DNA from 3 places in the Peribacillus sp. R9-11 genome. Region 2 is predicted to be linked to each of the others. Evidence: riboswitches for the same ligand, from Rfam matches in the RefSeq annotation. Region 2 holds a riboswitch; each other region holds the start of a gene.
The links. A riboswitch is a leader RNA that binds a small molecule or an ion and turns the genes downstream of it on or off. The one in region 2 is predicted to bind thiamine pyrophosphate.
Positions count from the first base shown of each region.

Region 1 (3,283 bases), 1.7 Mb from region 2:
AACAAGGAATCCGAGAATTTATTGATAACGAAGTAGAACCACATGCCATGTTAATTGAAGAAAGCAATGAAATCCCAGAAATCATTATGGGGAAATCGAAAGAAATGGGACTGTTTGGCCTTAGCATTCCTGTAGAATATGGTGGGTTAGGCATTGATATGGTAGGGAAATGCGCCATTCTAGAGGAGTTGGGAAGAACACATAACGGTTATACAACAGTAATAGGCGGACATACGGGAATTGGCGGCGTTGGAATTGTAGAGATGGGAAATGAAGAACAAAAACGCAGATATTTACCTGACATGGCATCAGGTGACAGAATTGGCGCTTTTGCTTTAACTGAACCAAGCGCAGGTTCACATGCCTCAAATCTGAAAACAACAGCGGTTAAAAAGGGTGAAAAGTATATCCTGAATGGAAGCAAACATTACATTACTAATGCTCCAATCGCAGATGTGTTTACAGTAATGGCTGTTACAGATCCTTCTAAGGGTGCAAAAGGAATCACATCTTTTATCGTCGAAAAAGACTCCCCAGGATTTCAACTAGGAAAAATCGAACGGAAAATGGGCCTTCATGGTTCACATTCTTCTGAAATTTTCTTTGAGGATTGTGAAGTTCCAGTTGAGAATGTATTGGGTGAAGAGGGGCAAGGGTATATGAATGCCCTGAAAATCTTGGCGAATGGACGTGCAGGAATGGCAGCACGAAACCTAGGGTCGTGTGAAAAATTACTTGAGATGTCGATTGATTTTGCTCATATGAGAATTCAGTTCGACAAACCAATCTTCGAACAACAAATTATTCAACATTACTTGGCAGATATGGCATTAGATACAGAAGCCCTTCGATCCATGACCTATCGCGTTGCGTGGATGGTTGATCAAAAAAAGAACGTCATTAAAAATGCGGCTATGGTCAAGTTACTTGGTTCAGAAACGTATAATCGTGTAGCTGATAAGGCTCTCCAAATTCATGGAGGGATTGGTTACATTTCTGAATATCCCATTGAACGTTTTTATCGTGATGCACGTATTACGAGAATTTATGAAGGTACATCCGAAATCCAAAAGAATATCATAGCGGCTCAGCTTCATAAACAGTACCAACGATAATTAGGAAAGCAGGATTAATAGTAAAATAAACTTTGCTTAAGGTTAATAGAGAATATTTTTTATGTGATTAAGTTCGATTTCCAAAGAGTATGTTAGGCGATTTTTTATTTAACATATCGTTGGATTTTATACATTACTAAAAAAAACTTTATTTAATAAGTTTGACAATTAGATTGAACGTGTTAATATAAAGGCAAATGAACTAAATATACAATTTGTACCACTAGGGGTGCTTTACAGGTAAAAGTCAATTTTACCGCAGAAGCTGAGATTAAAGTATAACTTTAAGACCCTTAGAACCTGATCTGGTTTACACCAGCGTAGGGAAGTGGGGTCATGAAACAATACGTTTATGTATTATTTCAAGTACAACCACTTTCTTTACGTCGGTAAAGGAAGTGGTTTTTTATTTGCTCAAAAGAGGTGATTATAGGTTACCAATCATTATTTATCCAGTTTCATTGCTTAATAAAATACAAATTTGGAGGTATAGAAAATGAAATTTTCAGAGGTCATTCGTAAAGAAGTAGATCATATTTGGGAAGCAAGCTTCAATCACCCGTTTGTTAGAGGAATTGGAGATGGCACATTGCCAGTAGAGTGTTTTCGTTTTTATGTCATGCAAGATGCATATTATTTATCTCACTTTGCTAGAGTTCAAGCTTTAGGTGCAGTCAAAGCAACAGATTTACATACAACTAGTCGACTAGCAAGCCATGCACAAGGAACATATGAAGCTGAATTAAAGCTTCATGAAAATTTTTCTGAGAGATTAGGTATTACAGAAGAAGAAAGGAAAAACTTTAAGCCTGCTCCTACTGCCTATGCCTACACATCCCATATGTATCGTGCCGCGTATTCTGGCCATTTAGGGGATGTGATTGCGGCCATCTTACCGTGTTACTGGCTGTACTATGAAATAGGTGAAAAACTGCAAGGGTGTATACCTGATGAGCCAATTTATCAAGAGTGGATTGCGGCATACGGAGGAGAATGGTTCCGTACGTTGGTAGAAGAACAAATCGCGAGACTTGATGAGATCGCTGAAAAAGTAACGGAAGAAGACAAAGAAAGAATGAAAGAGCATTTTATCCTTAGCAGTCAATATGAATACTCATTTTGGGAAATGGCTTATCGCTTAGAAACTTGGCCAGTGCATAAGGAAACATTAGAAGTATAAAGGAGATTGACAATGAGAAAAGGGTTGAAATTAACGGATATTTTAGTCACAATCGTGATTGCCGTCGCATTTGGAATAGTTTATATCCTTTGGGGATCGATATATTATTCCGTTAAACCATTAGGGTTACATGTAGATCAATTAATTTATGGAATGTGGTTTATAGCAGGGCCCGTTGCTTTTTTAGTTATGAGGAAACCGGGTGTGGCTCTGTTGGCAGAAATCGCGGCAGCGTCCGGTGAATTCTTTTTAGGTTCACCGTGGGGATTAACCGTACTCTTATATGGAGTTGTACAAGGAGTATTCGCGGAACTGGTGTTTATGGCGTTCAGGTATAAAAAGTTTAATATGTCGGTTGCTGTATTAGCGGCGATAGCTTCATGTGTAGGATCGGTCCTCATGGATTTTGCATACGGAGAAATTGGTGCCCTCTCTCTTTGGAATTTACTATTATTTATGATTGCAAGATTTATCGGGTCAATTTTCTTTGCTGGTGTATTTGCTTACTATCTAGTAAAAGTATTAGAAGCAACAGGAGTAACTAATCTAGTTCGTCCAGTATCAAGTAAGGATTATGCTGCACTGGATCAAAAGTAGAGGTTGATAAGTATGGAACGAATAGCTCTTGTTGAAAAGTTAAGATTGAAGTTTCCCGGTGATGAGTCCTTGATATTCAAGGACTTATCCGTCTCGTTTGATAAAGGTGAAAAAGTTCTATTGTTGGGACCGTCCGGATGTGGAAAGTCTACACTTTTGCAAGTGTTAAGTGGGCTGATCCCACATTCCATTGAAGTCCCGATGAAAGCGAAAGAACTGGAGAGCCCTTCTTCATGGGGATATGTTTTTCAAGACCCAGATAGTCAGTTTTGTATGCCATTTGCAGATGAAGAAATTGCCTTCGTCCTTGAAAACCTTTCCGTTCCTAAGCAGCAAATGAATGAAAGGATTCACAATCATATCCGGCAGGTAGGATTACACTTAGATGATA
Region 1 covers NZ_CP133763.1:2,536,958-2,540,240, forward strand. The annotation lists gene RE409_RS12340 (acyl-CoA dehydrogenase family protein) at 1-1,115, shown strand, start outside; TPP riboswitch at 1,331-1,459, shown strand; gene tenA (thiaminase II) at 1,612-2,295, shown strand; gene RE409_RS12350 (ECF transporter S component) at 2,308-2,892, shown strand; gene RE409_RS12355 (ABC transporter ATP-binding protein) at 2,905-3,283, shown strand, end outside.
Region 1: another riboswitch for thiamine pyrophosphate. It lies ahead of tenA (thiaminase II); the one in region 2 lies ahead of thiC (phosphomethylpyrimidine synthase ThiC).

Region 2 (3,283 bases):
GCGGAGATTAAGATTGCTGAGAAACGGATCAATAAAGTATTGGACGAGCTTCTCGCAAAAGGAGAGCAGGATGTTTTGATTGTGAGTCATGCTGCTCTCATGGTATATATGAGGAAAGAGCTGATCCGACGGGGATTCGCAGGTCCAAAGTTTAAGATTGCTAGTAATGGAAAGTTGTATGTGTTCGAAAGAAAATAAGGAAAAACTCGCATGTGAACTTTTTTAAGTTTTCATGAGCAAATAGGGTAAGCCTTTTGATATTTCAAAGAAAGATGAAGGCATTTTACCGATAGTTATTCTTTTTCTAATGGTTGTGGTTTATTATTGTAATAGTGTAATTTTTTCGAATTCAATGGTAGGGAAAAGAGGGTGAGCATTTTGGTAAAGGCAGTTTTTTTTGATTTAGATGATACGTTACTTTGGGATCAGAAGAGTGTGAAAGAGGCTTTTATAGCGACATGCGAATTGGCAAAGGCGAAATATGATTTGAATGTTGACGAGTTTGAGGAAGCGGTACGGAAAGAAGCACGTGAGCTTTATTCTTCTTATGATACATATGAATTTACGCAAATGATCGGTATCAACCCGTTTGAAGGACTTTGGGGTAATTTTCAAGATGATCATGATGAATTCCGTAAGATGGCCGAGATTGTACCAGCTTATCGGAAAGAGGCATGGACAAGAGGCTTGAAGGCATTAGGGATAGATGACCCGGCATTTGGTCTTGAGCTAGCAGAACGTTTCCCTGCTGAGAGACGGAAAAAACCATTTATTTATGAAGAAACATTCCAGGTGTTAGATGAGTTAAAAGGGAAGTACAAATTGTTATTGCTGACGAATGGTTCGCCTGAGCTTCAAAATACGAAGCTTGAAATCACGCCTGAGTTAGTTCCTTATTTCGATCAAATCGTTATTTCCGGCGCGTTTGGACGTGGGAAACCGGATGCTTCTATTTTCGAGCATGCATTAGAAATCATGGAGCTTGATAAGCATGAAGTATTAATGGTCGGCGACAATTTAATGACGGATATCCTTGGTGCATCACGTGCAGGCATTAAATCGGTTTGGATAAACCGTCATGATAAGGAACGGAATGAAGTCATCCCTAATTATGAAATCACGCATTTAGAGGAGCTTTTTCCTATCCTTGAGAGTCTAAATAAATAACGGATATATCCCCTTCAAGTAGTAAGTTCAAAAAAACTTAACTTGGAGGGGATTTTATTTAATTCAAAACATGGCATTAAAATAATAGGTCTTTGAATTTATTTACAAACCAAAATGGATGGTATATAGTTACCATGTAATAATTAATATTATTCAGACTAGGGGTGTCCAATAAAAGTTGGGCTGAGAGAGAAGCGCGTTAAAGCTTCTTAACCCTCAGGACCTGATCTGGTTCATACCAGCGTGGGGAAGTTAGAATCTACTATTCAATGACATATAATTTGGTCATTTCTGTAGTCATACTAACTTTAGCCGGGTCTTAAATATGAGACCTGGCTTTTTCGTGCGAAAATGGATTGGATTTTGTCCTTTTTAATCTAACTTAAAAAGGAGAAATGAAATCATGAGTAATTCAGTAAATGACATGAACGTTTCAATTATGTCCAATTTTGCAGGAAGTAAAAAAGTTTATGTAGAGGGGTCTAGACCTGATATAAAAGTTCCTATGCGTGAAATTAAACTAAGTCCCACAACAGGAGCATTTGGTGAAGAGGAAAATTTACCTCTACGCGTATATGATACTAGCGGTTTCTATACGGATTCTGAGTATTCTATTGATATTCGTAAAGGTCTTGACCCTATTAGACGCAACTGGGTTCTTGAACGGGAAGACGTTGAAGAGTATGTGGGGCGTGAAATAAAACCAGAAGATAATGGGTATAAAAAAGTTGAGTCTCATTCCAAAGCAGAAGTTTTTCCGGGATTGATACGAAATCCTTTGCGTGCAAAGAAGGGGAGAAACATAACCCAACTCCATTATGCTCGTAAAGGTATCATTACCCCAGAAATGGAGTTTATTTCGATTAGAGAAAGTGTTTCCGCTGAGTTTGTACGAGATGAAGTAGCTAGCGGGCGGGCCATTATACCGGCTAATATTAACCATCCTGAAAGTGAGCCGATGATTATCGGACGTAATTTTCATGTGAAAATAAATGCGAATATTGGGAATTCAGCGGTTAGTTCATCCATCGAAAATGAAGTAGAAAAAATGACTTGGGCCACTCGCTGGGGAGCCGATAACATCATGGATCTCTCTACCGGAAAAAATATACACACAACCCGTGAATGGATTATTAGAAATTCGCCTGTACCTGTTGGAACAGTACCGATTTATCAAGCGCTTGAAAAAGTAGATGGAGTCGCTGAAAATTTAACATGGGAGGTTTTTCGGGATACTTTAATTGAGCAGGCTGAGCAAGGTGTTGATTACTTTACCATACATGCTGGTGTGCTTCTGCGATATATCCCATTAACAGCAAAGCGGATGACGGGAATTGTTTCCCGTGGGGGTTCTATTATGGCTCAATGGTGTCTGGCTCATCATGAAGAAAGCTTCCTCTATACTCATTTTGAAGAAATCTGTGAAATCATGAAAGCATATGATGTATCTTTCTCATTAGGAGATGGACTTCGTCCTGGATCTATTGCAGATGCAAACGACGAGGCGCAATTTGCGGAATTGGAAACATTGGGTGAACTAACAAAGATTGCTTGGAAACATGATGTACAAGTTATGGTTGAGGGGCCCGGTCACGTTCCAATGCATTTAATTAAAGAAAATATGGATAAGCAACTGGAAGTTTGTCAAGAAGCCCCATTCTATACATTGGGACCCCTAACAACTGATATAGCTCCTGGCTACGATCATATTACTTCTGCGATTGGGGCTGCCATGATTGGCTGGTTTGGAACTGCGATGCTTTGTTATGTGACACCGAAAGAGCACCTTGGTCTTCCAAATAAAGAGGATGTTCGAATAGGGGTTATTACGTATAAAATTGCAGCCCATGCCGCTGACCTAGCAAAAGGCCATCCAAATGCTCAAAAACGAGATGATGCCCTTTCAAAAGCAAGATTCGAATTTCGTTGGAGAGATCAGTTTAATCTATCGCTCGATCCTGAAAGAGCCGTTGAATATCACGATGAAACTCTGCCTGCTGAGGGTGCCAAAACAGCTCACTTTTGTTCAATGTGCGGTCCTAAATTCTGCAGCATGAGAATCTCACAAGATATTCGTGATTTAGCTAAAGAAAAAGGGCTTGGTTTTGAGTCTGTA
Region 2 covers NZ_CP133763.1:812,874-816,156, forward strand. The annotation lists gene RE409_RS03875 (histidine phosphatase family protein) at 1-198, shown strand, start outside; gene RE409_RS03880 (HAD family hydrolase) at 379-1,167, shown strand; TPP riboswitch at 1,318-1,434, shown strand; gene thiC (phosphomethylpyrimidine synthase ThiC) at 1,568-3,283, shown strand, end outside.

Region 3 (3,283 bases), 720 kb from region 2:
ACCTCCATTGTATTTTGTGCCGTTACAGCTGTAATGACAGACATTCCAAAAACCCCATGTGCAGAAAATGTTTTTAAATCAGCTTGTATTCCAGCACCGCCCCCTGAGTCAGAGCCTGCGATGGTTAACGCTGTTTTCATAAAAAAACCCCTTCATATAATTATTTTTTAAAAGTATTTTCAGTAAAATGAAAGCTAAAATGGCACCTGCGAATGAACTAAGCATAAAAGCTGGTAAAAAACCAAAAATAGCTGCTTTTTCTCCCAATAGGAGGACAGCAAGGGGATAACAAGCTAGGGATCCAAGAATGCCGGTCCCTATCACTTCCCCTAAACAAGCGAATTTCAAGCTTTGTGTTTTTCGATAAAGGACGGCAGCCAATAGTGCACCGATCATGCTGCCCGGAAAGGCGAAAATTGAACCTGTACCAGACATGTTTCTAATGATGGAAACTAAAAAAGCTTGTGTTACCGCATAAGCCGGTCCCAATAAAACGGCTGTCATGACATTTGCCAGATGCTGAATCGGAAAGATTTTTGCAAATCCGGCCGGGATGAAAATGAATGAACTAGTTATGGTAGTAATGGCCGTGATCATGGCAGTCAACGTCATTTTCTTGATTGGATTCATCATCATGACAACATCCTACAGTGGCCAATCCTGCTCATTTTGAACCATATCCCAGAATAAATATTCATAACGGGAAGTCACCAAAAAATGCTTCTCTAATCTAAGAAGTTCCTTTTCAGGCATGCCTTCTGTTAACTCTTCCAACAAAGCAATCAGCCATTTGTGTGCTTTACCGAATTCAGGAGACGAATATGATTTAATCCAATCAGCATAGCGATTGTTTTCTAATGCTTCACCATTTTGTTCTTTTAATAGCAAGCCGATCTCATAATAATCCCAAGCGCATGGAAGGAGGCAGGCAATCAGGTCGGCCAAAGTCCCATTTTGGGCTGCATTTAGCATGTAACCCGTATAAGCTAGAGTGGTTGGAGTAGGTTCTGTATTTTCCAATTCGATTGAGCTGATTCCGAATTCCAAAGCATAATGTCGATGGATATCCATTTCTACTTGAAGGGTTTCATTCAAAATACTTGCAAACTTAGCCATGGTTTCGAGATTATGAGCTTTGATGACTCCTAACGCAAAGAGTTTGGAATAATCCATAAGATAGATATAGTCCTGCTTTAGGTAATAGGCAAATTTCTTTTCTGAAAGCGTCCCATCTCCAATCGCCTGAACAAAGGGATGTGTATGGTTCCTTTTCCAGATTCCTTTTGCCCGTTCATGAAGTCTATCACTGAAGGTTTCTAATTTTGTATTCTCCATGGTACATCCTCCTTGAAATTTAAAATTTACTAAAATTGTAAAGTATGCATACACTATCTGATAAACAAAAAAACCGCTCTCTGAAAGAAAGCGGCTGTTACCGAGGAAGAAGCAAATTCCTTCTTACAGCCTGCTTCCCTCCGCTGGTATGACCAGATCAGGTGCAAAGGGTTTGATTCTCAGCAAAAGTGCTCCCCTAGCAGTCTAATTATTCACCTTTTCCATCTGAAAAAAAAACCGCTCCTGAAATACGGAGCGGGGCAGATGGATAAAGTCATGTGTTTAAAGACGATATCATCCACTTCCCTCCGCCGGTATGATCCGGTTCAGGTTCAAAGGGTCCGGAACAAATTCCATCTCAGTCTTAAAAAGACTCCCCTAGTGGTGTGAATGTATGTAATTACTGACATCATATCAGAAAGCCAGGAAATTGCAACCCAATTTGAATGGGGTCTATAGAGAATACCTATCAAAAAAAGGGAGAACCATGTGATTGACTTTTGAAGAATATTGGGATAAAATCATGTCTACATCATTTATATATTGAATTCTTATCCAGAGAGGTGGAGGGACTTGGCCCAAAGAAACCTCGGCAGCAGACCCATTTTGGGAACTGTGCTACATCCAACAAGCATACGCTTGGAAGATAAGAAGAGCCGAACGGACTACTGTAAGCCTCTTCTTGAATTAGAAGAGGCTTTTATTTTTGTGAAATAACGTTTAGTGACATAATAGAAAAGATATAATTTGGTGAAAATGATACCTGTTACTACAATTTAGCTCATATGAAGGCGGGCTGATGAAGACAAGGAAAGGAGCCATTTACATGGCAGAATTATTTAAGAGAATTGAACAGAGGAAGGCATTGCTGATTGAAGAGTTATTAGCGAATGGAGTTTATAAAACCTCTGATGAAAGACATCTTTATGATGTTCCTTTAAAAGTGCTTGAAGATGAATATAAGATTGTTATAAATAGACCTAATATCGAGTCTCCTTCAGAGTGGATGACATAGTAAGAGTTCTTAAAATACTTTACTATCTTAAAATATTATTTAATCTGATGAATATTATTAAAGCATTCGCAGTGTACATGAGTGAATGCTTTTTTATATTTGTCAAGAATATAAAATGTCACAAAAAAGACACAAACAGGGAATAGAATAGGCTTTTTGTCACATTTACCTTGTGGAATAACACATTTTAATTTCCATATATGGTTGATTTTAACTACTTATTTCTTTATCATAAAAGATGTAAGAAAATTGAATAAATAGGAAGTGACTATAGATGCCCCCACAGATAACCGTAGAAAGAATAGAAGAAAAGAGACGGGAAATGATTAAATTGGCAGCTGATTATGGTTTTACAAGCCTTCTAACTGTTCAAGCAAGTCAAGAATTGGATTCGCTGTTAAATGCTATAACAAATAAATGAAAATCACAATATTTTTTGCTTAAGAAAGTTTATAGTGATTTTTAAATTTCGTCAGTGACTTTAAAATAGATTTCTTCATTGAAACTAAAAAAGGCTACTGCTGAATGAAGGCAATAGCTTTTAAATAATGAAATTCAAATATTAACACGCTTACCAAGGATTACTAAATCCCGTTCAATACCATCTAGCTCGGCAACTTGAGGTAAATGCGCCCATTCTTCAAAACCAAATTTAGAAAACAGTCTTATGCTCGGTGTATTGTGAGCAAATATGAAACCAAGTAGTGTCTTAACTCCTAATTTTGGACTCACTTCAATTGCCTTTTGAATCGAAATTTGTCCAATTCCTTTTCCCCGGAAATAATCATCAATATATATGCTGATCTCGGCAGTGGAATCATAGGCTGGCCTACCATAGAAAGATTGAAAACTCATCCATCCAGCAGTTTTTCCTTCGAATGTAATAATATAAAGCGGTCGTTTTTCTGAATGATGTTCCTCAAACCATTTAAG
Region 3 covers NZ_CP133763.1:1,528,373-1,531,655, forward strand. The annotation lists gene thiD (bifunctional hydroxymethylpyrimidine kinase/phosphomethylpyrimidine kinase) at 1-140, opposite strand, end outside; gene thiW (energy coupling factor transporter S component ThiW) at 109-630, opposite strand; gene tenA (thiaminase II) at 646-1,335, opposite strand; TPP riboswitch at 1,454-1,543, opposite strand; TPP riboswitch at 1,622-1,725, opposite strand; SAM riboswitch class I at 1,884-1,988, shown strand; gene RE409_RS07375 (Fur-regulated basic protein FbpA) at 2,135-2,350, shown strand; gene RE409_RS07380 (aspartyl-phosphate phosphatase Spo0E family protein) at 2,625-2,771, shown strand; gene RE409_RS07385 (GNAT family N-acetyltransferase) at 2,906-3,283, opposite strand, start outside.
Region 3: another riboswitch for thiamine pyrophosphate. It lies ahead of tenA (thiaminase II); the one in region 2 lies ahead of thiC (phosphomethylpyrimidine synthase ThiC).